Regions from separate parts of the Leifsonia sp. NPDC058292 genome, predicted to be linked through region 1. Evidence: predicted binding sites of a transcription regulator. Region 1 holds the regulator's gene; the other holds the start of a gene.
The links. The regulator LexA, encoded in region 1, represses DNA repair genes until DNA is damaged. The targets are predictions, from matches to a motif close to TCGAACANNTGTTCGA.
Positions count from the first base shown of each region.

Region 1 (11,188 bases):
TCGGTGCTGGACGGCCTGCTGCAGCGCCGGCCGCATCCCGACGCCAGCACCTACCTCGGCAAGGGCAAGGCGCAGGAACTCGCCGGTATCGTCGCCGCCCTCGGCGCGGACACCGTCATCGCTGACACGGAGCTGGCCCCGAGCCAGCGTCGTGCTCTCGAAGACGTGGTGCGCGTGAAGGTCATCGACCGCACCGCCGTGATCCTCGACATCTTCAGCCAGCACGCCAAGAGCCGCGAGGGCAAGGCGCAGGTCGAGCTGGCGCAGCTCGAATACCTGCTGCCGCGTCTGCGTGGCTGGGGTGAGTCGATGTCGCGCCAGGCCGGTGGCCAGGTGGGCGGCACGGGCGCGGGCATGGGCTCGCGCGGACCGGGTGAGACGAAGATCGAGCTCGACAGGCGGCGCATCCACACCCGGATGGCTAAACTGCGCAAGCAGATCGTCGGCTTCAAACCGGCGCGCGAGGCCAAGCGTGCCAACCGCCGCCGCAACTCGGTACCCTCGGTCGCGATCGCCGGATACACGAACGCGGGCAAGTCGAGCCTGCTCAACCGCATCACCAAGGCGGGCGTGCTCGTCGAGAACGCGCTGTTCGCGACGCTCGACTCGACCGTGCGCAAGTCGGTGACGGCGGACGGCCGGCTCTACACGCTCGCGGACACGGTCGGATTCGTAAGAAACCTCCCGCACCAGCTGGTCGAGGCTTTCCGCTCGACGCTGGAAGAGGTCGCCGACTCGGATGTGATCGTGCACGTGGTCGACGGGTCGCACCCCGACCCCGCGAGCCAGCTCGCGACCGTACGAGACGTGATCGGTGAGGTCGGTGCACGAGACCTTCCCGAGATCGTCGTGTTCAACAAGGCCGATCTCATCGCGCCCGACGACCGTCTCGTGCTGCGAGGGCTGGAGCCGGGAGCGATCTTCGCCTCCGCCCGCACGGGCGAGGGCATCGACGAGGTGCTCGCCGCGATCGCCCGGCTGCTGCCGGACACGTCGATCGAGATCGAGCTCGAGGTCCCGTACGACCGGGGCGACCTGATCTCCGCTCTGCACGAGCGCGGTCGAGTGCTGAGCACCGAGTACGTCGAGGACGGCACCCGCGTCAGGGCGCGCATCCAGCCCGAGTACGAGTCGGTGTTCGAGGCGTTCGCGGTCGCGCCGACCAGCTAGCCTGCCGGCCAGCGCAGACAACCCGACCAAGGCCGGGCGGAGCACGTGTGTCATATGCCGACACACAGTGTTCCGTCCGGCCTTCTTCGTTGCTAGATTTCCAGTCAACCGAAGCGCTGAACCGCTCGGTGGTGCGACAGCCGAGCCCGGCACCCGCCCGCGAACACCCTGTGAGAGCAGGGTCCTGACCCTGACCGGGACGGGCGCGGCCGACACGGGCTGTGATCCGTCACACCATCCGAAGAGGACGCCATGAGCTGGAACACCGCGCGGTTCTCCTTCGAGCTGTATCCGCCCCGCACCGCGGCCGCAGCCTCGGCGCTGCCGGCGACGATCGACAGGCTCGCCGCCACCCACCCTGACTTCATCTCTGTGACGTACGGCGCCAACGGCTCATCGCGCTCGTCGTCCCTCGAACTGCTGCGATACATCCTCGACAACACGAACGTGAGCCCGATGGCGCACCTTACGTGCGTCGGATCGTCGCACGCGGAGACCAACCTGCTGATCCGCGAGTTTCTCGACGCGGGCATCCGGAGCTTTCTGGCCGTGCGGGGCGATCCGCCCGCGGACGCCGCCCCGGGTGAGACCGGTCTCGGCGAAGTGCGCAGCTCGGCCGAACTGGTGCAGCTCATCCATCGCGTTCAGGCCGAACGGGAGCCGTACAGCGAGCTCTCGGTGCCCGGCCTCGACGCGAGCGCGGTGCTCTCGAGCCGGGAGCACGTTCAGATCGCGGTCGCCGCGTTTCCGAACGGTCACCCGACCTCGCACTCGGTGAGCCAGGACATCGACACCCTTCTCGCCAAACAGGCCGCGGGTGCGAATCTCGGCATCACCCAGCTGTTCTTCCACCCGGAGGACTACCTCAGCTTCGCGCAGAAGGCCAAGGACGCGGGTGTGCTCTTCCCGATCCTGCCCGGCATCATGCCGGTCACCAGCCCGGCCAGGCTGCGGCGGATGCTCGAGCTGAGCGGCGAGGACCTGCCGAGCGACCTCGCCATCCAGCTGGAGATCGAGCCGACTGAAGAGGGCCAGCGCGAGATCGGGATCGCCTGGGCGACCGACTTCGCGCGCACGCTCCTCGACGGGGGCGCCCCGGGCATCCACCTCTACACGTTCAACCAGCACGAGGCGGTCCTCGCCGTTCTCGAGCGCACCGGACTCCTGTCCGCCGGCACCACGGACAGTCTCACCACCGAAAGGGAACACGCATGAGCGACACCACCACCCGGCCCGCCTTCCCGGTCGGCACGATCATCGGGTACCCCCGGATCGGACGCCGCCGCGAGCTGAAGAAGGCCGTCGAGAGCTTCTGGGCCGGAGCGATCACCGCGGACGTGCTGGAGACGACCGCCGCCGAGCTGCGCGCCGCCACCCGGGAACGACTGGCTTCGCTCGGTCTGGGACGCGACGACTCGTCCATTCCGGAGAGCTTCAGCTACTACGACCAGGTGCTGGATGCGGCGGTGACGGTGGGAGCGATCCCGTCCCGCTTCGCCGGACTCGCCGATGCGGAGGGAGCGGTCGACCTGGCCGGGTACTTCACCATCGCCCGCGGCGAGGGCGACAACGCCCCGCTCGAGATGACCAAGTGGTTCGACTCCAACTATCACTACCTCGTTCCCGAGATCGGCCCGGAGACCTCGTTCCGGCTGGCCTCCGACCGGATCGTGCGCGAGTTCGAGGAGGCCAAGGCGGCAGGATTCGTCACCCGCCCCGTCATCGTCGGCCCGGTCACGTTCCTGCTGCTCAGCAAGGCGAGCGACGAGGCGCCGGAGGGGTTCCGTCCGCTGTCCCGCCTTGCCGACCTGCTCCCCGTCTACCGCGAGCTGCTGCAGCGGCTGGGCGCGGCGGGCGCACCGTGGGTGCAGCTCGACGAGCCCGCGCTCGTCAGCGAGAGCATCGACGAGGAACGTGGGGCGGTGCTGGCAGCCGTCGCATCGGCCTACGAAGCGCTCGGCGGCGTCGACGCTCGCCCCGGGATCTTCGTGGCCGCTCCGTACGGCAGTCTCGATGACGCGCTTGCGGTGCTGGCCGCTTCCCCCGTGGAGGCCCTCTCCCTCGACCTGGTGCGCGGAGCGACGCCGACCGGACTCGACGCCGCGACCGCATCCGCCCTCGCCGGCAAGACGGTCGTCGGCGGCGTGATCGACGGCCACAACATCTGGCGCGGCGACCTCGAAGCGGCCTTCGGAAAGCTGACCGAGCTGCTCGCGCTCAGCCCCGATGTCGCGGTGTCGACATCGACCTCCCTGCTGCACGTTCCGCACGACATCGACGACGAGCCCGCGCTGAGCGATCAGCTGAAGAGCTGGCTGGCGTTCGCCGACCAGAAGGTCGCGCAGGTCGCGACGCTGGCCCGCGGTCTGGTGGACGGCCACGAGGCCATCCAGGAGGAGCTGAGCGCCGCATCCGCTGCCCTCGCCGACCGTGCCGCGGCGCCGGGCGTGCGCGACGTCTCGGTACGCGACCGCACCGAGGCGCTCACGGAATCCGACTTCACGCGCGGCGACTACGCCGACAGGCTCGCGGCGCAGGAGACCGCGCTCGGGCTGCCCTTCCTGCCCACCACGACCATCGGGTCGTTTCCGCAGACCGGCGACATCCGCCGTGCGCGCGCCCAGCTGGCGAAGGGGCTCATCACCGAGGCCGACTACCTCGGCAGGATGCAGGCCGAGATCAAGCGCGTCGTCGACCTCCAGGAGGAGATCGGCATCGACGTCATCGTGCACGGCGAGCCCGAGCGCAACGACATGGTGCAGTACTTCGCCGAGAACCTCGACGGCTTCGCGGTGACGCAGAACGGTTGGGTGCAGTCGTACGGCAGCCGCTGTACGCGGCCGTCGATCCTCTGGGGAGACGTCTCGCGGCCGGCGCCGATCACCGTCGACTGGTCGGCGTACACGCAGAGCCTCACGGCGAAGCCGGTCAAGGGGATGCTCACCGGTCCGGTCACGATTCTCGCCTGGTCGTTCGTTCGCGACGACCAGCCGCTCGGCGACACCGCGCGCCAGGTGGCCCTGGCTCTCCGCGACGAGATCGCCGACCTGGAGGCCGCGGGCATCCGGATCGTGCAGGTCGACGAGCCGGCGTTGCGCGAGCTGCTGCCGCTCAAGAACGCCGATCACGCGGGCTACCTCGACTGGTCGGTGGCCTCGTTCCGTCTCGCCACGGCGGGCGTGCGTGACGAGACGCAGATCCACACGCACCTCTGCTACTCCGAGTTCGGGGTCGTCATCGATGCCATCCGCAACCTGGACGCGGATGTGACGAGCATCGAGGCCGCCCGCTCTCGGATGGAGGTCGTGCGCGACATCCAGACGTCGGGCTTCGAACACGGCATCGGCCCGGGCGTCTACGACATCCACTCGCCGCGCGTGCCCTCGGTCGCCGAGGTGACCGAGCTTCTCGAGACGGCGCTCGAAGCCATCCCGGGGCGACAGCTCTGGGTGAACCCGGACTGCGGTCTGAAGACGCGGGGCTACGACGAGACCGTCGCGTCTCTGCAGAACATCCTGGAGGCGACCCGTGCGGTTCGCGCCAAGGCGGGCGTGCCGGCCTGACCTGTCCTGTCCTGTCCTGTCCTGTCCTGTCCTGTCTCGCCGCGCCGGAGTTCCGGGCCCCTCTGGCCCGGAACTCCGGCGCGACGGACGTTTCACCCGCGCGTCGCGCGAAATCTCCGGCGCTAGGCGAGGATGTGGTCATGGTCGAGATCTCGGACGAGGACTTCGAAGCGATGGTCGGAGCCGTCTACGACGGGCTGCCGGAAGGCATGGTCGCACCGCTGCAGAACGTGGCGGTGCTCGTCGCGGACCAGCCGCCGGGGGAGAGGCCGCGCCTGTTCGGTCTGTACAGCGGGCATCCGCTCACCGGGCGAGGCTTCTACGGCTTCGGTGAGCTGCCCGACCGCATCACTCTGTACAAGAACAATCTCGCCGGGGCCAGTGCTGATCGGGATGAGCTCCGCGCCCGCGTGCGTGTGACCCTGGTGCACGAGATCGGCCACTACTTCGGGCTCGATGACGCCCGCCTGCAGGAGCTCGGCTGGGCTTAGACCGCGCGGAGAACCGCGACCACCTTGCCGAGCACCTGGGCGAAGTCGCCGAGGATCGGTTCGAAGTTCGAGTTGCGAGGGAGCAGCCAGGTGTGTCCGTCGCGCTGGCGGAAGACCTTCACTGTCGCCTCCTCGTCGAGCATGGCCGCGACGATGTCGCCGTTCTCCGCCGTGTTCTGCGTGCGCACGACCACCCAGTCGCCGTCGCAGATGGCGGCGTCGATCATCGACTCGCCGACCACTTTCAGCATGAAGAGTTCGCCGTTGCCGACGAGCTGCCGCGGAAGCGGGTAGACCTCTTCGACCTGCTGCTCGGCGGTGATCGGCACGCCGGCCGCGATTCGGCCGACGAGAGGGACCATCGCGGCGTCGCCGACGGGAATCTGGCTCTCGAACTCCGTGGTCTCCGCAGTGGGTGAGGGCAGGTCGATGAGGATCTCGAGCGCCCGAGGCCGGTTCGGATCGCGCCGCAGATAGCCGCTCAGCTCGAGCTGGTTGAGTTGGTGGGTGACGCTGGAGAGGGAGGAGAGCCCGACCGCGTCGCCGATCTCCCGCATGCTCGGCGGATAGCCGCGCTGGCTGACGGAACGGGAGATGGCCTCGAGGATGGCGAGCTGTTTCTCGCTCAGGCTCTTGCGCCGTCGGGTGCCCCCGCGCTCGCGCCCTGCCTGGTTGTCGTTCGACACTGTCGTCCCTTCGTGACCCGCCTGACGCATCCGGCCCGTCCGAATGTCGGTGGTGCCTGGTTGAGTGAACTCCAGACAATCGAAACTGTATCCACGATGCAGAGGTAAAACAAACATATGTTCGAGCGTGTCTCGAATCCGTGGGCGATTTTCCCTCGAACACCGTGGTTGTGATTTCGAACATTCGAAGATATATTCGGAACACAGCTTCGCATCCGGTCCGCCGGCCAAGCACCGGGTGCGGAATTCTAGGAGGTCAAGACCATGAGCACTGCAACGGTCACGATGTCGTCATCCACCGTCGAATTCCCCGCAGGCGCCACGACGCACCTGCGGCTCACGCGTCGCGGACGCGCGGTCCTCACCACTCTGGCCGCGGTGCCGCTCATCGTCGGCGCCCTCTTCTTCGCCCTCAACGGCGGTGGAGCGTTGGCATCGGGCGATCAGGCCCGCGTGCAGTTCCAGTACGTCACGGTGGAGTCGGGCCAGTCGCTCTGGAGCATCGCCGAGAAGGTCGCGCCCACGGCAGACCCCCGCGATGTCATCGCTGACATCGTGTCGCTCAACCAGCTCGATTCGGCCGTGGTCTCGCCCGGTCAGCGCCTCGCCATCCCGGCGCAGTACGAGCGCTGACAGGCAGTCGCGGCGCAGGTGGGGGCCGTCGCAACACAGCCTGCTGCGGCAACTACCATGGTGTGGTGACTTCTCTTTCCGATCTGCCGATTCGTGATGATCTGAGGGGCAAGAGCCCCTACGGCGCACCCCAGAAGGTCGTGCCCGTTGCTCTGAACGTGAACGAGAACACGCATCCGATTCCCGAAGACGTGGCGACCGACATCGTCGAGAGGGTCGCGCACGCGGTGCTCGGGGTCAATCGGTATCCCGACCGCGAGTTCACCGAGCTGCGGGAGAGCCTCGCACGGTACCTCGGCCACGGTCTGACTGCGGAGAACCTGTGGGCCGCGAACGGCTCGAACGAGGTCATCCAGCAGATTCTGCAGGCCTTCGGCGGCCCGGGGCGCAGTCTGCTGGGATTCGCACCGACGTACTCGATGTACCCGCTGCTGGCGGCCGGTGCAGGCACGGCCTACCTCTCCGGGCGGCGTGACGCCGAGTTCGAGCTGTCGCCCGAGACGGCGGCGGCAGAGATCCGCCGTCTCGATCCGGACATCGTGATCCTGTGCTCGCCGAACAACCCCACCGGAACCCCGCTCTCCCTCGAGACCATCGAGGCCGCCTACGACGCCGCGCGCGGAATGGTGGTCGTCGACGAGGCGTATGCGGAGTTCATGCCCGAGGGCGAGCCGTCGGCACTGACCCTGCTGCCCGGGCGTCCGCGTCTGCTCGTCTCGCGCACGATGAGCAAGGCGTTCGCGTTCGCCGGGGCACGGGTCGGGTATCTCGCGGCCGATCCTGCGGCTGTTGACGCACTCCGCCTGGTGCGGCTTCCGTATCACCTCTCCGCACTGACCCAGGCCGCTGCCCTCGGCGCACTCGCCCACTCCGAGGAGATGCTCGCCATGGTCGGGGAGATCCGGGACCAGCGCGACCGTATCGTCACCGAACTCGCCGGGCTGGGGTATCGCCCGCACCGCAGCGGCAGCAATTTCGTGCTCTTCGGTGGTGTCGCCGATCCGCAAGCGACGTTCGAGGCCTTGCTCGAGCAAGGGGTGCTCATCCGCGATGTGGGCATCCCGAACCACCTCAGGGTGACGGCCGGCACCGAGGCGGAGACGACCGCGTTCCTGACCGCGCTCGCGTCGCTCGGTCGCCCGGCCTCCGGGGCGAACGCCGCGCCGGATGCCGCGGAATCCGCGACAGACCAGCCGGTAGGCTCGCAGTCATGAGCAATCGCACGGCCACACTGCAGCGCGAGACCAGCGAGTCGAGCATCGACCTGAGCATTGACCTCGACGGCACGGGCGAGACGGACATCGAGACCTCGGTTCCGTTCTACGACCACCTGCTCACGGCATTCGCGAAGCACTCGCTCACCGACCTGCGCGTGCGGGCGAACGGCGACACCGACATCGACGTGCACCACACGGTCGAAGACATCGGCATCGTGCTGGGGCAGGCGATCAAGCAGGCGCTCGGCGACAAGCGCGGCATCTCCCGCTACGGGGATGCGCTCGTGCCGCTCGACGAGGCGCTGGTGCAGGCCGTCGTCGACATCTCGGGCCGCCCGTATCTCGTGCACTCCGGCGAGCCCGCCGGGTTCGAGTTCCACCTCATCGGTGGTCACTTCACGGGTTCGATGGTTCGTCACGTCTTCGAGGCGATCTCGTTCAACGCCGCCATCACGACGCACATCACCGTCGTGGGCGGCCGTGACCCCCACCACATCGCCGAAGCCGAGTTCAAGGCGTTCGCCCGCGCGTTCCGCCAGGCCAAGGCTCTCGACCCGCTGGTGACCGGCATCCCGTCGACCAAGGGTGCGCTGTGAATCGCCCTGACGTCGTCGTCTTCGACTACGGAACCGGCAACGTGCACTCGGCCGTGAAAGCGCTCGAGGCAGCGGGGGCCGACGTCGAACTCACCGGAGACCGGGCTCGCGCTCGCGAAGCCGCGGGTCTCGTGGTGCCCGGAGTCGGCGCCTTCAGCGCCGTGGCCAACGCGCTGTGGGCATCCCGCGGCCACGAGGTCATCGATCGGCGCCTGTCGGGAGGACGCCCCGTTCTCGGCATCTGCGTCGGCATGCAGGTGCTGTTCGAGCGCGGCGTCGAACGCGGCGTCGACAGCGAGGGACTCGGCGAGTGGCCGGGAACGGTCGACCGGCTCGAGGCCGAGGTACTGCCGCACATGGGCTGGAACACCGTCGAGGCTCCCGAGACATCGGTGCTGTTCGACGGCCTCCACGACGAACGCTTCTACTTCGTGCACTCCTACGCCGCGAAGGAGTGGTCGCTGGATGTGGTGCCGCCGTTCCCGCGCCCGAGCGTGACCTGGGCTCGGCACGGCGAACGCTTCATCGCCGCCGTGGAGAACGGCCCGCTCAGTGCCACGCAGTTCCACCCCGAGAAGTCTGGGGATGCGGGAATCCAGCTGCTGCGCAACTGGGTGGGCACGCTCTGAGGCGACGTGGTCGCTAGGCTTCTGTGCTTGTGCCGCTGCTCGATTCGAGCCGTCGTCTGCCGCTGACGGCCCTGAGCGTTTGATCCGAGGAAGACTGATGAGTGAATTCAACAACACCCCCGAGCTCGTGCTCCTGCCCGCGGTCGACGTCGCCGACGGAAAGGCCGTTCGGCTGACCCAGGGCGAGGCAGGTTCGGAGACCAGCTACGGCGACCCGGTCGACGCCGCCGCCGAGTGGGCCGACCAGGGGGCCGAGTGGATCCACCTGGTGGACTTGGATGCGGCCTTCGGGCGCGGCGACAACCGCGGCCTGCTGAAGAAGGTCATCCGCCAGGTGCGCGGTGTGAACGTCGAGCTGTCGGGCGGCATCCGTGACGACGCGTCACTGGAGTCGGCGCTCGAGATCGGCGCCAAACGCATCAACCTCGGCACCGCGGCGCTGGAGAACCCGGAGTGGGCGGCGAACGTGATCGGGCAGTACGGCGAGGCGATCGCGGTGGGATTGGATGTGCGCGGCACGACGCTCTCGGCGCGCGGCTGGACGCAGGACGGCGGTGACCTCTGGACCGTGCTCGCGCGGCTGGAGGAAGCCGGGTGCGCGCGGTACGTCGTGACCGACGTGACAAAAGACGGCACCCTGCGCGGACCGAACCTGGACCTGCTGCGCGAGGTGATGGAGCGCACAGCGCGCCCCGTGGTCGCCTCGGGAGGCATCTCGAGCCTGGACGACATCGCCGCGCTGCGCGAACTGGTGCCGCTCGGGCTGGAGGGCGCGATCGTCGGCAAGGCGCTCTACGCCGGCGCGTTCACACTGCCCGAGGCGCTGGATGTTGCGGGGCACTGACCTTGCGGGGCATTGAAGTTGCGAGGCACTGATGTCACAGCGCGCTGACGGTGACGGCCCGAGCGACGAGGGCGCGGCGCGCCTGAGCGGGTTCGCGGCGCAGCTGGCGGCAGCGGATTCGGCCGGCCAGCCGTGGGCCGGGCGCGAGTTCGACGAGAACTCGTTCGAGAACGATGACGGCAGCGCGCCGCAGCAGCTTCTCGACGCGCTGAGCGCGTTCCGCTCGGGCGAGGCCGGGCCCGAGGTCGTTGTGGATGCGGTGCGCGAGTCGCGCCTGCTCATCCCGTTGGTCGCACAGCTCGGCGAGATCGGCGTCAACGCGCACGGGCACACCGTCGACAAGTCTCAGGAGCTAGCGATCGTGACCGTCGCCGGCCCGGACGGTCGCACGGTTCTGCCGGTGTTCTCTTCCGTGGACGCCATGCGGCGCTGGAATCCGCTCGCGCGCCCGGTGCCCGCCGATGGCGCGCGCGTCGCCCTCGCGGCAGCCGGTGAGGACACCGAACTCGTGGTGCTCGATCCCACGTCGGAGACGGAGTTCGTCATCCGGCGGCCGGCGCTGTGGGCCATCGCGCAGGCGCAGCCCTGGGTGCCGAGCCACCGGGATCCCGAGGTGTTCAGGGCGTTCGTGGGCTCGATCGGTTCTGAACTCGGCGTTCACGACGTCGCCCTCCTGCCGGGCGATCCGGAGTCGAGGCTCGCCGCCGAAGAGCTCGTCGTGCGGCTCGAGCTGGCTCGCGGCCTGACCCGCGACGAGCTGGATGCCGTGCTGGGCCGGCTCGCCCAACGGTGGGCGGCCGACGACGTGATCGCCACCCGGGTCGACTCTCTGCGCGTGCAGCTGGTCGCCACCGAAGACTGAGCCCGACTTCGGGCCGAGCCCGCCCGGCGGGAGCACCCGACCGAAGCGTGGCTCAGCTGTCGGCGCGGCCGAGCATCCGGAGCCCGGCGATCAGGCTCAACCCGGCCATCACGACCACGAACACGACGAGCACGGGAACCAGCGGCCAGACGATGAGCGCTGCACCCACGAGAAGCACAGGCAGCGCCAGTCCGATATAGGCGATGAGGAAGATGGCCGCCAGCACCTCTCCGCGGCGTGACGGGGCGGCGAGGGATGCGGCGACCGCGACGGCCGAGCGGAACTGCAGCCCGACACCCGCTCCGGCGAGCACTCCACTGACGATGAAGGTCGTCGGGTCGGCGATGAGAACACCCACGGCCAGTCCGGCGAGGCCGACGACGACGAGCACGATGGCGATCACCAGCTGAACGCGCGTCCTGAGGCGGGCGAAGACGATCTGGGACACCGTGGAGGCCGCGAACACCGAGAACGGCACTGCACCGGCCGTGAGCCGG
Region 1 covers NZ_JBHVYL010000017.1:10,933-22,120, reverse strand. Annotated here, with positions in the region: gene hflX (GTPase HflX) at 1-1,170, shown strand, start outside; gene ACFVWR_RS11075 (methylenetetrahydrofolate reductase) at 1,423-2,385, shown strand; gene metE (5-methyltetrahydropteroyltriglutamate--homocysteine S-methyltransferase) at 2,382-4,733, shown strand; gene ACFVWR_RS11065 (metallopeptidase family protein) at 4,874-5,224, shown strand; gene lexA (transcriptional repressor LexA) at 5,221-5,910, opposite strand; gene ACFVWR_RS11055 (LysM peptidoglycan-binding domain-containing protein) at 6,175-6,543, shown strand; gene ACFVWR_RS11050 (histidinol-phosphate transaminase) at 6,609-7,757, shown strand; gene hisB (imidazoleglycerol-phosphate dehydratase HisB) at 7,754-8,356, shown strand; gene hisH (imidazole glycerol phosphate synthase subunit HisH) at 8,353-8,985, shown strand; gene priA (bifunctional 1-(5-phosphoribosyl)-5-((5-phosphoribosylamino)methylideneamino)imidazole-4-carboxamide isomerase/phosphoribosylanthranilate isomerase PriA) at 9,083-9,829, shown strand; gene ACFVWR_RS11030 (SseB family protein) at 9,861-10,691, shown strand; gene ACFVWR_RS11025 (MFS transporter) at 10,744-11,188, opposite strand, start outside.

Region 2 (11,188 bases), on a different contig from region 1:
TACGACGTGCTCGTCGGCATCAACCTGCTGAGAGAGGGTCTCGACCTGCCGGAGGTGTCGCTCGTCGCCATCCTCGATGCAGACAAAGAGGGATTCCTGCGCTCGTCGACCTCGCTCATCCAGACCATCGGTCGCGCGGCTCGCAACGTCTCTGGCCAGGTGCACATGTATGCGGATGTGCTCACCGACTCGATGAAGAACGCGATCGAGGAGACCGACAGGCGACGCGAGAAGCAGGTCGAGTACAACCGGGTGAACGGAATCGACCCGACGCCGCTGCGCAAGCGGATCGCGGACATCACGGATGTGCTGGCCCGCGAGGGCGCAGACACGGCCAAGATGCTCGCGGGGCGGGAGGCGCGCAAGAAGAGCCCGACGCCGAACCTGCGCAAGGGCGGCATCGCCGCGAACGGCGCCAACGAACTCGAGTCGCTCATCGCCGACCTCAACGAGCAGATGCTGCAGGCCGCGGGCGAACTCAAGTTCGAGTTGGCCGCCCGGCTGCGCGACGAGCTCGGTGATCTGAAACGCGACCTTCGGCAGATGGAGAAGGCCGGCCACCTGGGCTGACAGGTGCCGGGCGGGCCACCGGGCGAGCGCTTCACCGCGACAGCGCTACGGTGGTCGTGTGGGCTCGATGACGGTGGCAGAACGGTGACGCGGTGAAGCGACACCGCACAGTTCTGGTCTGCTCGGGCCTTCTGCTGATCGCCGTCGTGGCGATCGCGGTGCAGGGCGCGCCCCGGTTCGGGCGCATGGTGTGGGTCCCGCAGTGGACGCAGCCGACCGCACCCGCGGTGGTCGACACGAACGGGGCCTCGGCGACACCCGCTCCGCTGTCACGTCCGCACACGACGGTGCTCGACCTCTCCTGGGTGTTCCTGCTGGCTGCGGTGGTCGTGATCACCGTGGTGGCGCTGCTGATCTGGCGTGCCGTCCGCAAACGTCTCGCCCAGGCCGACCGGGAGATCGTGGTGGCCGAGGTCGATGGGCTCGGCGAGACGGTTCCCCTTCCCGAGGAGCCTGATGCGCCGCAGGTGCGGCGCGGTCTCGACCGCGCAATCGACATCCTGGACGAAGAACGCGTTCCGCGCGATGCGATCGAACAGGCGTGGCTCGGTCTGCAAGAGGCGGCGGAGGAGTCCGGCGTCCGCCGCTTGGCAGCGGAGACACCGAGCGAGTTCACGGCGCGCATCCTCGTGCGGGTGGGCGCGGACAGTGGGGCGGCGAAGACCCTGCTCGACCTTTACCTCAGAGCGCGCTTCGGAGACGCTCCCGTCACCGCCGGGCAGGTGGACACCGCGCGCCGGTCGCTCGAATCGTTGCGCGCATCCTGGACGACCAGTGATCGTCGGGGTGGCGCGTGAGCGCGCGCGACGGCCGGCTTTCCCTCTTCGTTCCGCCCCGGAGGCGGCGCACCATCCTGTGCGTGCTGGCCGGGGTCGTGGTCGGCGTTGCCGGCTGGTTCTTCGGAATGGATGTCGCCCACGCCATCGGACTCGGCGCGGTCGTGGCCGCGCTGGCGTTGGGGCTGGCCCTCGTGGGCGACCAACCGCGCGTCGACTGGGCGCCCGCGGCGATCGAGCCGCGCGACGGCGCCCGGCGGGATGTCGTGCAGCTCGGCTGGGCGTTGCACTCCCGGCGGCGTGGTGTCGCCCCGGAGGCCGTGCGGAGACTGCGAACGGTCACCGCCCAAGCGCTGGAGCTGCATGGTCTGGAGCTCGAGAACGACGCACACCGTCGTGAGATCGAACGCGTGCTCGGCGCGACGGCTCTGCGGGCGATCCGGCGCGGTGCGGAGTCGCCGACACCGGCGCTGTACGAATCCGCGGTGCGCGCGCTCGAAAGAATCGCCGCGGCGCCCGCCGGGCCGCTGGCGTCGGCGCCCGATGCCCCCACGCCCGATGCACCCACGCCCGATGCCCCGGCGCGCGCCGCCGTCGCGCCCCTGAACGACCCACCCGAGAAGGAGCCCTCCGATGCCCGCTGACACAACCGTCGATTCGTCCGAGATCCGTGCACTTCCCGTCGCCGAGATCGAGCGGCTGAGCGAAGCCATTCTGCACCGGGTGTCGACTGTGGTCGTGGGGATGCGCCCGGCGCTCGATCTCGCCCTCGCCGCTATCCTGGCCGGCGGCCACGTGCTGTTCGAGGATGTGCCCGGGCTCGGCAAAACCCTCGCCGCGCGGAGCATCGCCTCAGCGATCGGCCTCGACTTCCGCCGGCTCCAGTGCACGCCGGATCTGCTGCCCGCCGACATCACGGGCTCGTACGTGTACGTTCCGGCGTCGAGCGAGTTCGTGTTCCGACCCGGGCCCGTGTTCACCGGGCTGTTCCTCGCCGACGAGATCAACCGCACGTCGCCCAAGACGCAGTCGGCTCTGCTCGAGGCGATGGCGGAGGGGCAGGTGACTGTCGAGGGCCAGAGCTTCCCGCTCCCGCGGCCCTTCCACGTCGTCGCGACCTCGAACCCGATCGAGTACGAGGGCACATACGCTCTGCCCGAGGCGCAGCTTGACCGGTTCATGGTGCGGCTGGCCGTCGGGTATCCGGATGCGGCCGGCGAGAGTCAGGTGCTCCTGGCGCGGGTGAGCCGGCGTCGGGAACGGGCCACCGTCGAACCGGTCATCGACGCGTCGACCCTGCGGGCGATGCAAGCCGGCGTCGAAGCGGTGGACGTGGATCCGGACATCGCGGCATACTGCGTCGCCATCGCCGCGGCGACCAGACGCCACCGCTCGGTCGAGGTCGGAGCTTCGCCGCGCGGGTCGCAGGGCCTCCTGCTCATCGCGCGTGCGCGGGCGGTGATGTCGGGTCGCGATTTCGTGATCCCCGACGACGTGAAGTCCGTCGCCGTGCCTGTGCTGGCGCACCGGCTCACGCTCACCGTTCAGGCCTGGACGAGCGGCTTGCAGGCGAGCCAGGTCGTGACCGAGGTGGTCAACTCCGTGCCCGGGCCGCCGGTCGTCGGCTCGCGGAGCGCCTCCCAGCAGCCCGAGCGCGCCGCGGGCGTGTGATCGTCGTGAGTGGCCAGGCCGACCCCACGGCTCCGAATGCTCCGGCCGAGCCGCTGACCCCGGTCCATCGTCGGTGGCTCCTCAGCCCCGCCGTGACGGCCGGGGTCATCGTCGCAGTCGCCTGTCTCGGCGTCGGCTTCGTGACGGCCAGGATCGACCTGGCTCTCGTCGGCGTGCCTCTTGTGGTTGCGGCGGCCTGGGCCTGGGACAGGCGGCCCGGCGAGACCGTCGGAGTCGACGTGAGCACCACCGCGACGACCGATGGCGCCGATGCGACGGCCGAGGTGCGGGTCGCCGCGACGACGAGGGCGGATGCCGTCGAGCTCCGGCTGGCCCTCCGTGGGCAGGCACCGCAGCACGCCTTCGTCTCCGTGGCAGCGGCGCGGCGGATCGCGGGACGAGTGCGGCTCGCCCACTCCGGGCCGCAACAGCTGGTCGCCGCCGAGGTGCGCATACTGGGGGCCGACGCCTCGATCGTGAGTGACCCGACGCCGCCGAGCGTCGCCTCACGGGTCGTTCGCCCGCGAGTCGTTCCGGTGCGCAGCCTTCCTCTTCCGGCGAGGCTGATCGGCCTCACGGGACAGCACGGCTCGGCCCGCGCGGGAGACGGCGGCGAGTTCCGCGATGTGGACCGCTTCACCGCGGGGGATCGGCTCCGGCGCATCGACTGGAAGGCGACGGCGCGTCGCGGTCAGTCGCCGGGAGACCTGTTCGTGCGGCGCACGATGGCGACATCGGATGCGGCCGTGCAGTTCGTCTTCGACAGTCGTGACGACCTCACGGGCCGCGTCGCCGATTGGGCTGCGCAGTATCCCGAACTCGGTGTCGGTTCGCAGGACCTGGCCCGCGAAGCGGCGGTCTCGCTGGCGACAGCGTATTCAGCGGCGGGGGACAGGGTGGGATTCGACGATCTTGCTTCCGTCGCCCGGCAGATCCCGCCGCGCGCCGGCGGACGTCATCTGCAGCGGGTGCTCCGCGCGGTGTCGCTCACCGGCCCGAACGGCGCGGCGGGAGACCGGGTTCGAGCGCCCGTGCTCGCTCCGGGCGCCCTCGTGTATGTGCTGTCGACGTTTCTCGACGAGCAGGCTCTGCGTCTCGCGCTCGTGTGGCGGGCGGCGGGGCACCGGGTGATCGCGGTGGATGTGCTTCCGACGGTCGACGACGGCGGTCTCAGCACCCGGGAACGCTCCGCGCTGCGTGTCGTGCTGCTCGAGCGGGAACTGCGCTTCCGCCGCCTCACTGCTGCGGGCGTCGATCGTCTGCGCTGGCAGACCGGCGGGGGAGAGCACCGCGACACGGCGCTTCGCGTGCTGAGCCGACCGAGGAGGCCCCGATGAGCGCCGTGCCGCCGGCGAGGCCCGAACTCGGGACCGCCGTTCCGGGCTGGAGCGTGCGAGTGCTGTTCGCGGCCATCGCCGTCGCGCTGTGCATCGGCCTCGCGCAGCCGGGCTTCTGGCTCGCGGTCTCGCTCCTGCTGGTCGCGGCCGCGGTGGTCATCCCGCGCTGGCTGACGGCCTGGTTCCTGATCGGCGCTCTCGCGCTGACCGCGCTCGGGCGGGATCCGTCGGTGCTCGACTGGCGGATCTACGCGCTGATCGCCGGCGCCAACGCGCTGCACGTGCTCGCATCGTGGATGCTCGTCATCGGTGCCTCTGCGACGGTGCAGCCCTCGGCGCTGTGGCCGAGCGCGCGACGATTGCTGCTCGTCCAGGCCGCAGTGCAGCCGGTGGCCGTCGGCGCGCTGGCGCTGACGAGCGCCAGCACCGGCCGCTCGCTCGCCGTCTTCGCCGTGGTCGGCGGGCTGAGCGTCGCCGCCCTCGTCATCGTCCTGGCCGCTCCGTTGGTGCGGCGACAGGAGCCCTGAGCTTGCAATGTCGGTGGTGCGGCATAGACTCGCCGCGTGCCGGGAGAGCCCTCGATCATGGTCGAGCGCAGCGGTCGATGGGGAGCCGCTACAATCGAACATATCTTCGATGCGCGGTGGGCGAACACGAGCCGGCATCGTCAACGAATAGCGGAGAATTGATCGAGTGAGTATCAAAAAGGTGACCGGGTCCCACCTCAGTGTCCGGGGCGCGCGCGTGCACAATCTGCACAATGTGGATCTCGAGATCCCGCGTGATTCGATGGTCGTCTTCACCGGGCTCTCAGGCTCCGGCAAGTCGTCGCTCGCATTCGACACCATCTTCGCCGAAGGGCAGCGGCGTTACGTCGAGTCGCTCTCGGCATACGCCCGGCAGTTCCTCGGCCAGGTCGACAGACCCGATGTCGATTTCATCGAGGGCCTCAGCCCCGCGGTGTCGATCGACCAGAAGTCCACGAACCGCAACCCGCGCTCGACCGTCGGAACGATCACCGAGATCTACGACTACATGCGCCTGCTGTGGGCGCGCATCGGGGTGCCGCACTGCCCCGTCTGCGGCGAGCCCATCCAGCGCCAGACCGTTCAGCAGATCGCCGACCAGCTCATGGAACTCGAGCAGGGAACGCGCTACCAGATCGTCAGCCCCGTCGTGTCGCAGAAGAAGGGCGAGTTCGTCGACCTCTTCAAGGAGCTCGCGGCGTCGGGCTTCTCGCGCGCCCTGGTGGATGGTGAGCAGATCCAGCTCAGCGAGCCCCCGACGCTCAAGAAGCAGTACAAGCACGACATCTCGGTGGTGGTCGACCGCCTGGTCGCCGGCCCCGACATCCTCGGTCGTCTGACGGATTCGCTGGAGACCGCTCTGCGACTCACCGATGGCCTGGTGCAGGTCAACTACGTCGACCTCGAGGGCCCGGATGCCTGGCGCAACTTCAGCGAGAAGCTGTCGTGCCCGAACGGTCACCCCATCCAGCTCACCGAGATCGAGCCGCGCACGTTCTCGTTCAACGCCCCCTTCGGCGCCTGCCCCGAGTGCTCCGGACTCGGCACGCGCATGTCGGTCGACGAAGACCTCCTCCTCGGTGACTCCGACCTCAGCATCGCCGAGGGCGTCATCGTGCCATGGACGACCCAGGGCAAAGGGCTGTTCCAGTACTACGAGAAGCTGCTCGACGGGCTCGCCCGCGACCTCAAGTTCTCGCTGAAGACACCTTGGAAGAAGCTCAGCCAGGAGGTGCGCGACGCGGTCATGCGCGGCGACAACTTCGAGGTCAAGGTCAAATGGAAGAACCGCTACGGTCGCGAGATGAGCTACACCTCGGGATTCGAGGGCGTGGTTCCGTACATCGAGCGCCAGTACGTGCAGGCGGAGACCGACACCCAGCGTGCGCGCTGGGCGGAGTACCTCCGCGAGGTGCCGTGTCCTGTCTGCGGCGGAAAGCGACTGAAGCCCGAGGTCCTCGCCGTGCTGGTGCATGGCGCGAGCATCGCGGATGCGGCAGAGCTGAGCCTCTCCGACGCGCGTTCCTTCATGGAGAAGCTGCACCTCACCCCGCGTGAGGAGAAGATCGCCGCGCAGGTGCTGCGCGAGATCAAGGTGCGACTCGACTTCCTCATCCAGGTCGGGCTGAACTACCTCAACCTGTCTCGAGCCGCGGCGACGCTCTCCGGTGGAGAGGCCCAGCGCATCCGGCTGGCGACGCAGATCGGCTCGGGGCTCACCGGCGTGCTGTACGTGCTCGACGAGCCGAGCATCGGTCTGCACCAGCGCGACAACCGGCGCCTCATCGAGACCCTCATCGCGTTGCGCGACCTGGGCAACACGCTCATCGTCGTCGAGCACGACGAAGACACCATCCGCACCGCCGACTGGATCGTCGACATCGGTCCGGGAGCGGGTGTCAACGGCGGGCACGTGGTCCACTCCGGTTCCTACGACGACCTCCTCGACAACACCGACTCGCTCACGGGTGACTACCTCGCAGGGCGCCGTGAGATCGAGATCCCGTCGAAGCGCCGCAAGATCGACAAGAAGCGCATGATCTCGGTGGTCGGCGCCGAGGCGAACAACCTCAAGAAGGTGACGGTCGACTTCCCGCTCGGCACGTTCGTCGCCGTCACCGGCGTCAGCGGCTCGGGCAAGTCCTCGCTCGTCAACGACATCCTCTACCGGGTGCTGGCCAACAAGCTCAACGGGGCCCGCAAGCTGCCCGGAAAGCACAAGGTGGTCACCGGTCTCGACAACCTCGACAAGGTGGTGCACGTCGACCAGGCGCCGATCGGGCGCACGCCGCGCTCGAACCCGGCGACGTACACGGGAGTGTTCGACCGCATCCGTACCCTGTTCTCGGAGACGATGGAGGCCAAGGCCCGCGGCTACCTGCCCGGCCGGTTCAGCTTCAACGTCAAGGGCGGTCGCTGCGAGGCGTGCGCCGGCGACGGAACCATCAAGATCGAGATGAACTTCCTGCCTGACGTCTATGTCGCTTGCGAGGTGTGCGGGGGAGCACGGTACAACCGCGACACCCTGTCGGTGCACTACAAGGGCAAGAACATCGCCGAGGTGCTCGACATGCCGATCAGCCAGGCGGCCGTGTTCTTCGAGCCGATCTCGGCCATTCACCGGTTCCTGAAGACGCTGGTCGACGTCGGCCTGGGCTACGTCCGCCTCGGCCAGAGCGCCACGACGCTCTCCGGCGGCGAGGCGCAGCGCGTCAAGCTGGCCACCGAGCTCCAGCGTCGTTCCAACGGTCGAAGCGTCTACGTTCTCGACGAACCGACCACGGGCCTGCACTTCGAGGATGTGCGCAAGCTTCTCCTCGTGCTGAACGGCCTGCTCGACAAGGGCAACACCGTCATCGTGATCGAGCACAACCTCGACGTGATCAAGTCGGCCGACTGGATCATCGACATGGGACCCGAGGGCGGCGCCGGAGGCGGAATGGTCATCGCGACAGGCACACCGGAGCAGGTCGCCGAGTCTCCAGACAGCCACACCGGCTACTTCCTCAAGGAGATCCTGCAGGGGGCCGACAGCGCCCGGGGCGCCGCGTAGATGCGCAGGCTGGGAGACTAGGGCCGTGGCCGACACCGTCAGTTACCGGCCGAAAGCCGGGGAGATCCCGACGCAGCCGGGCGTGTATCGCTTCCGCGATCCGAACCGCCGGGTGCTGTACGTCGGGAAGGCGAAGAACCTCCGCGCGCGACTGAGCAACTATTTCCAGCCGCTGCGGAGCCTGCACGAACGCACCCGGCGCATGGTCACGACGGCGGCCTCGGTCGAGTGGACGGTCGTCGCGAGCGAGTTCGAGGCGCTGCAGCTCGAATACACCTGGATCAAGGAGTTCAACCCGCCGTTCAACGTGCAGTTCAGGGACGACAAGTCGTACCCGTACCTCGCGGTGACGCTGGGCGACCGCATCCCGAGGGTGATGGTCACGCGAAATCGGGGGCAGAAAGACGCGCGCTACTTCGGCCCGTACACGAAGGTGTGGGCGATCCGCGACACCGTCGATCTGATGCTCAAGGCCTTCCCGATGCGCAGCTGCTCCGACGGCGTGTACCGGAGGGCCGAGCTCACCGGCCGCCCGTGCCTCCTCGGCGACATCGGCAAGTGCGCGGCGCCGTGCGTCGGCCGCATCAGCCCGGAAGACCATCGCGAACTGGCCGAAGACTTCGTCTCGTTCATGGCGGGCAACGACACCCAGTACATCCGGGTGATGACCGACCGCATGAAAGACGCCGCCGGCAAGCAGGATTACGAGGCCGCGGCGCGTCACCGAGACGCGATCCAGGCCCTCGAGGCCGCGATGGGCAAGAGCGCTGTCGTGCTGCCCGACAACGTGGACGCCGACGTGTTCGGCATCGCCCACGACGAGCTCGCGGCGGCCGTGCAGCAGTTCATCGTGCGCGGCGGTCGTATCCGCGGTGTGCGCAGCTGGGTGGTCGACAAGGAGCTCGACGTGTCTCTGGGCGAGCTGGTGGAGACGGTGGTGCAGAACGCCTACGAGGGCTCGGACGCACCGCCCCGGGAGATCCTGGTGCCCGAGCTCCCCGACGATGTGGTCGAGTTGGAGGAATGGCTCACCGAACGTCGCCGTGAGATCGGTGATCCGTCCGCACCGCGGGGCGTTCTCTCCGGTCGCGTCGCCATGCGGGTGGCCCAGCGGGGCGACAAGGCCGCTCTCGTGCAGACGGTCGAGATGAACGCCAAGAACGCGCTGGTGCTCTACAAGACGCGGCGCAGTTCCGACTTCGTCGCTCGTTCCAAGGCGCTCAACGACATCCAGGATGCCCTCGGCATGACCGACGCGCCTCTGAGGATGGAGTGCTACGACGTCTCGCACCTGAGCGGCACCAACATCGTCGCGTCGATGGTGGTGTTCGAAGACGGTCTGCCCCGCAAAGACCAGTACCGCCGGTTCAGCATCCCCGAGTCCACCGACGACACCGAGTCGATCTATCAGGTGATCACCCGACGCCTCGCGTATCTGAAGAATCCGGAGCTCGACGCCGAGTCAGACACCCCCGAGTCGGTCGCGCCCAGCGCCGAGGGCGGCGACGATCCCTCCGTCGACGTCGATGCCGAGGTGGAGGCCGCGGCCGAGAAGAGGCGCAAGAAGTTCTCGTACCCGCCGAACCTGCTCATCGTCGACGGCGGGCAGCCGCAGGTGGCGGCCGCCCGGCGCGCGCTCGAAGAGTCGGGGGTGCAGGGCATCCAGCTCGCCGGCATCGCCAAGCGCCTTGAAGAGATCTGGCTTCCCGACTCCGACTTCCCGGTCATCCTGCCCCGCAACAGCGACGCGCTCTTCCTCATCCAGCGCATCCGAGACGAGGCGCACCGCTTCGCGATCACCTACCAGCGCACCCGGCGCCGGCGCGACATCACCTCGGTTCTCGGGGAGATTCCGGGTCTCGGTCCGTCGCGCGTGAAAGAGCTGCTGAAACACTTCGGCTCCGTGACACAGTTGCGAAAGGCGACCCCGGAGGAGATCACCGAGGTTCGCGGCATCGGCCCCGCACTTGCGCAGACCATCCACGAGCGACTCGCCAGTCGATAGGCTTGGGCCACACCCGGCTAGCTGAGGAGCGAAACCCATGACGACCGACAACGAGCAGCAGGAAGTGCTGATCGTCACTGGGATGTCGGGGGCGGGCCGCTCGACGGTCGCCAACGCGCTCGAAGACCTCGACTGGTACGTGGTCGACAACCTGCCGCCGCAGATGCTCCGCCCCCTCATCGAGCTCGCGAACCGGGCCGGGTCGACCCTGCCGCGGATCGCAGCAGTGGTGGATGTGCGCGGTCGCAACTTCTTCACCGACCTTCGCGACATGATCCAGAGCCTGCGCGAGGGGACCAAGGTGCGCGTGCTGTTCCTCGAGGCGACCGACGCGGCCCTGGTGCGGCGTTTCGAGGCGGTGCGCCGGCCGCATCCGCTGCAGGGCGACGGCACCATCCTCGACGGCATCGTCTCCGAGCGCTCACGGCTGCGGGAGATCAGGGAGGCGAGCGACATCATCGTCGACACCTCCGACCTGAACATCCACCAGCTCGCCACGAACATCACGGAGACCTTCGCCGCCGAGAACACGGCCGGCGTGCAGGTCACCCTCATGAGTTTCGGCTTCAAGTACGGCCTGCCGCCCGACGCCGACATGGTCGCCGACGCCCGGTTCCTGCCGAACCCGTTCTGGAATCCGGAGCTCCGGCCGTTCACCGGGCTCGACGACGTCGTTCGCGACTACGTGCTCGAACAGAACGGTGCGACCGATTTCATCGAGGCGTACGTCGCCGCGCTCGCTCCCGTCATCGCCGGCTATCAGCGCGAGAACAAACGGCACGCTCTGTTCGCGGTAGGCTGCACGGGCGGAAAACACCGCTCCGTGGCGATTGCGGAAGAGCTCGCCACGCGTTTGTCAGATCTCCCAGGGATAGCGGTGAACACCAAACACCGCGATCTCGGCCGTGAATGATGCCGGCCAGACACACATCCGGCCCCACCTAGGCCGACGACAGAAAAGGAACCCGATTGGCTCTCACCGCCGACGTCAAAGACGAACTCACGAAGGTCGAGGTCAGCAAGACCACGGTCCGGGCAGCCGAACTCGCGACGATCCTCCGGTTCTCCGGCGGTCTGCACCTGATCAGCGGCCGGATCGCGGTGGAGAGCGAACTCGACACCCCTGAGCTCGCCCGGCGCGTCCGTAAAGACCTGGCGGAACTGTACGGAGTGCGCAGCGAGGTGTCCGTGATCTCGGCATCCGGTCTCCGCCGCACCAGTCAGTACCTCGTGCGTGTGCTCGACGGCGG
Region 2 covers NZ_JBHVYL010000005.1:25,114-36,301, reverse strand. Annotated here, with positions in the region: gene uvrB (excinuclease ABC subunit UvrB) at 1-570, shown strand, start outside; gene ACFVWR_RS05090 (DUF4129 domain-containing protein) at 663-1,367, shown strand; gene ACFVWR_RS05085 (hypothetical protein) at 1,364-1,990, shown strand; gene ACFVWR_RS05080 (AAA family ATPase) at 1,980-3,017, shown strand; gene ACFVWR_RS05075 (DUF58 domain-containing protein) at 3,014-4,354, shown strand; gene ACFVWR_RS05070 (hypothetical protein) at 4,351-4,881, shown strand; gene uvrA (excinuclease ABC subunit UvrA) at 5,048-7,933, shown strand; gene uvrC (excinuclease ABC subunit UvrC) at 7,959-9,938, shown strand; gene rapZ (RNase adapter RapZ) at 9,976-10,851, shown strand; gene whiA (DNA-binding protein WhiA) at 10,908-11,188, shown strand, end outside.
Region 2: a site for LexA is predicted at 4,976-4,991, ahead of uvrA (excinuclease ABC subunit UvrA). Genes of this name have one in related genera too.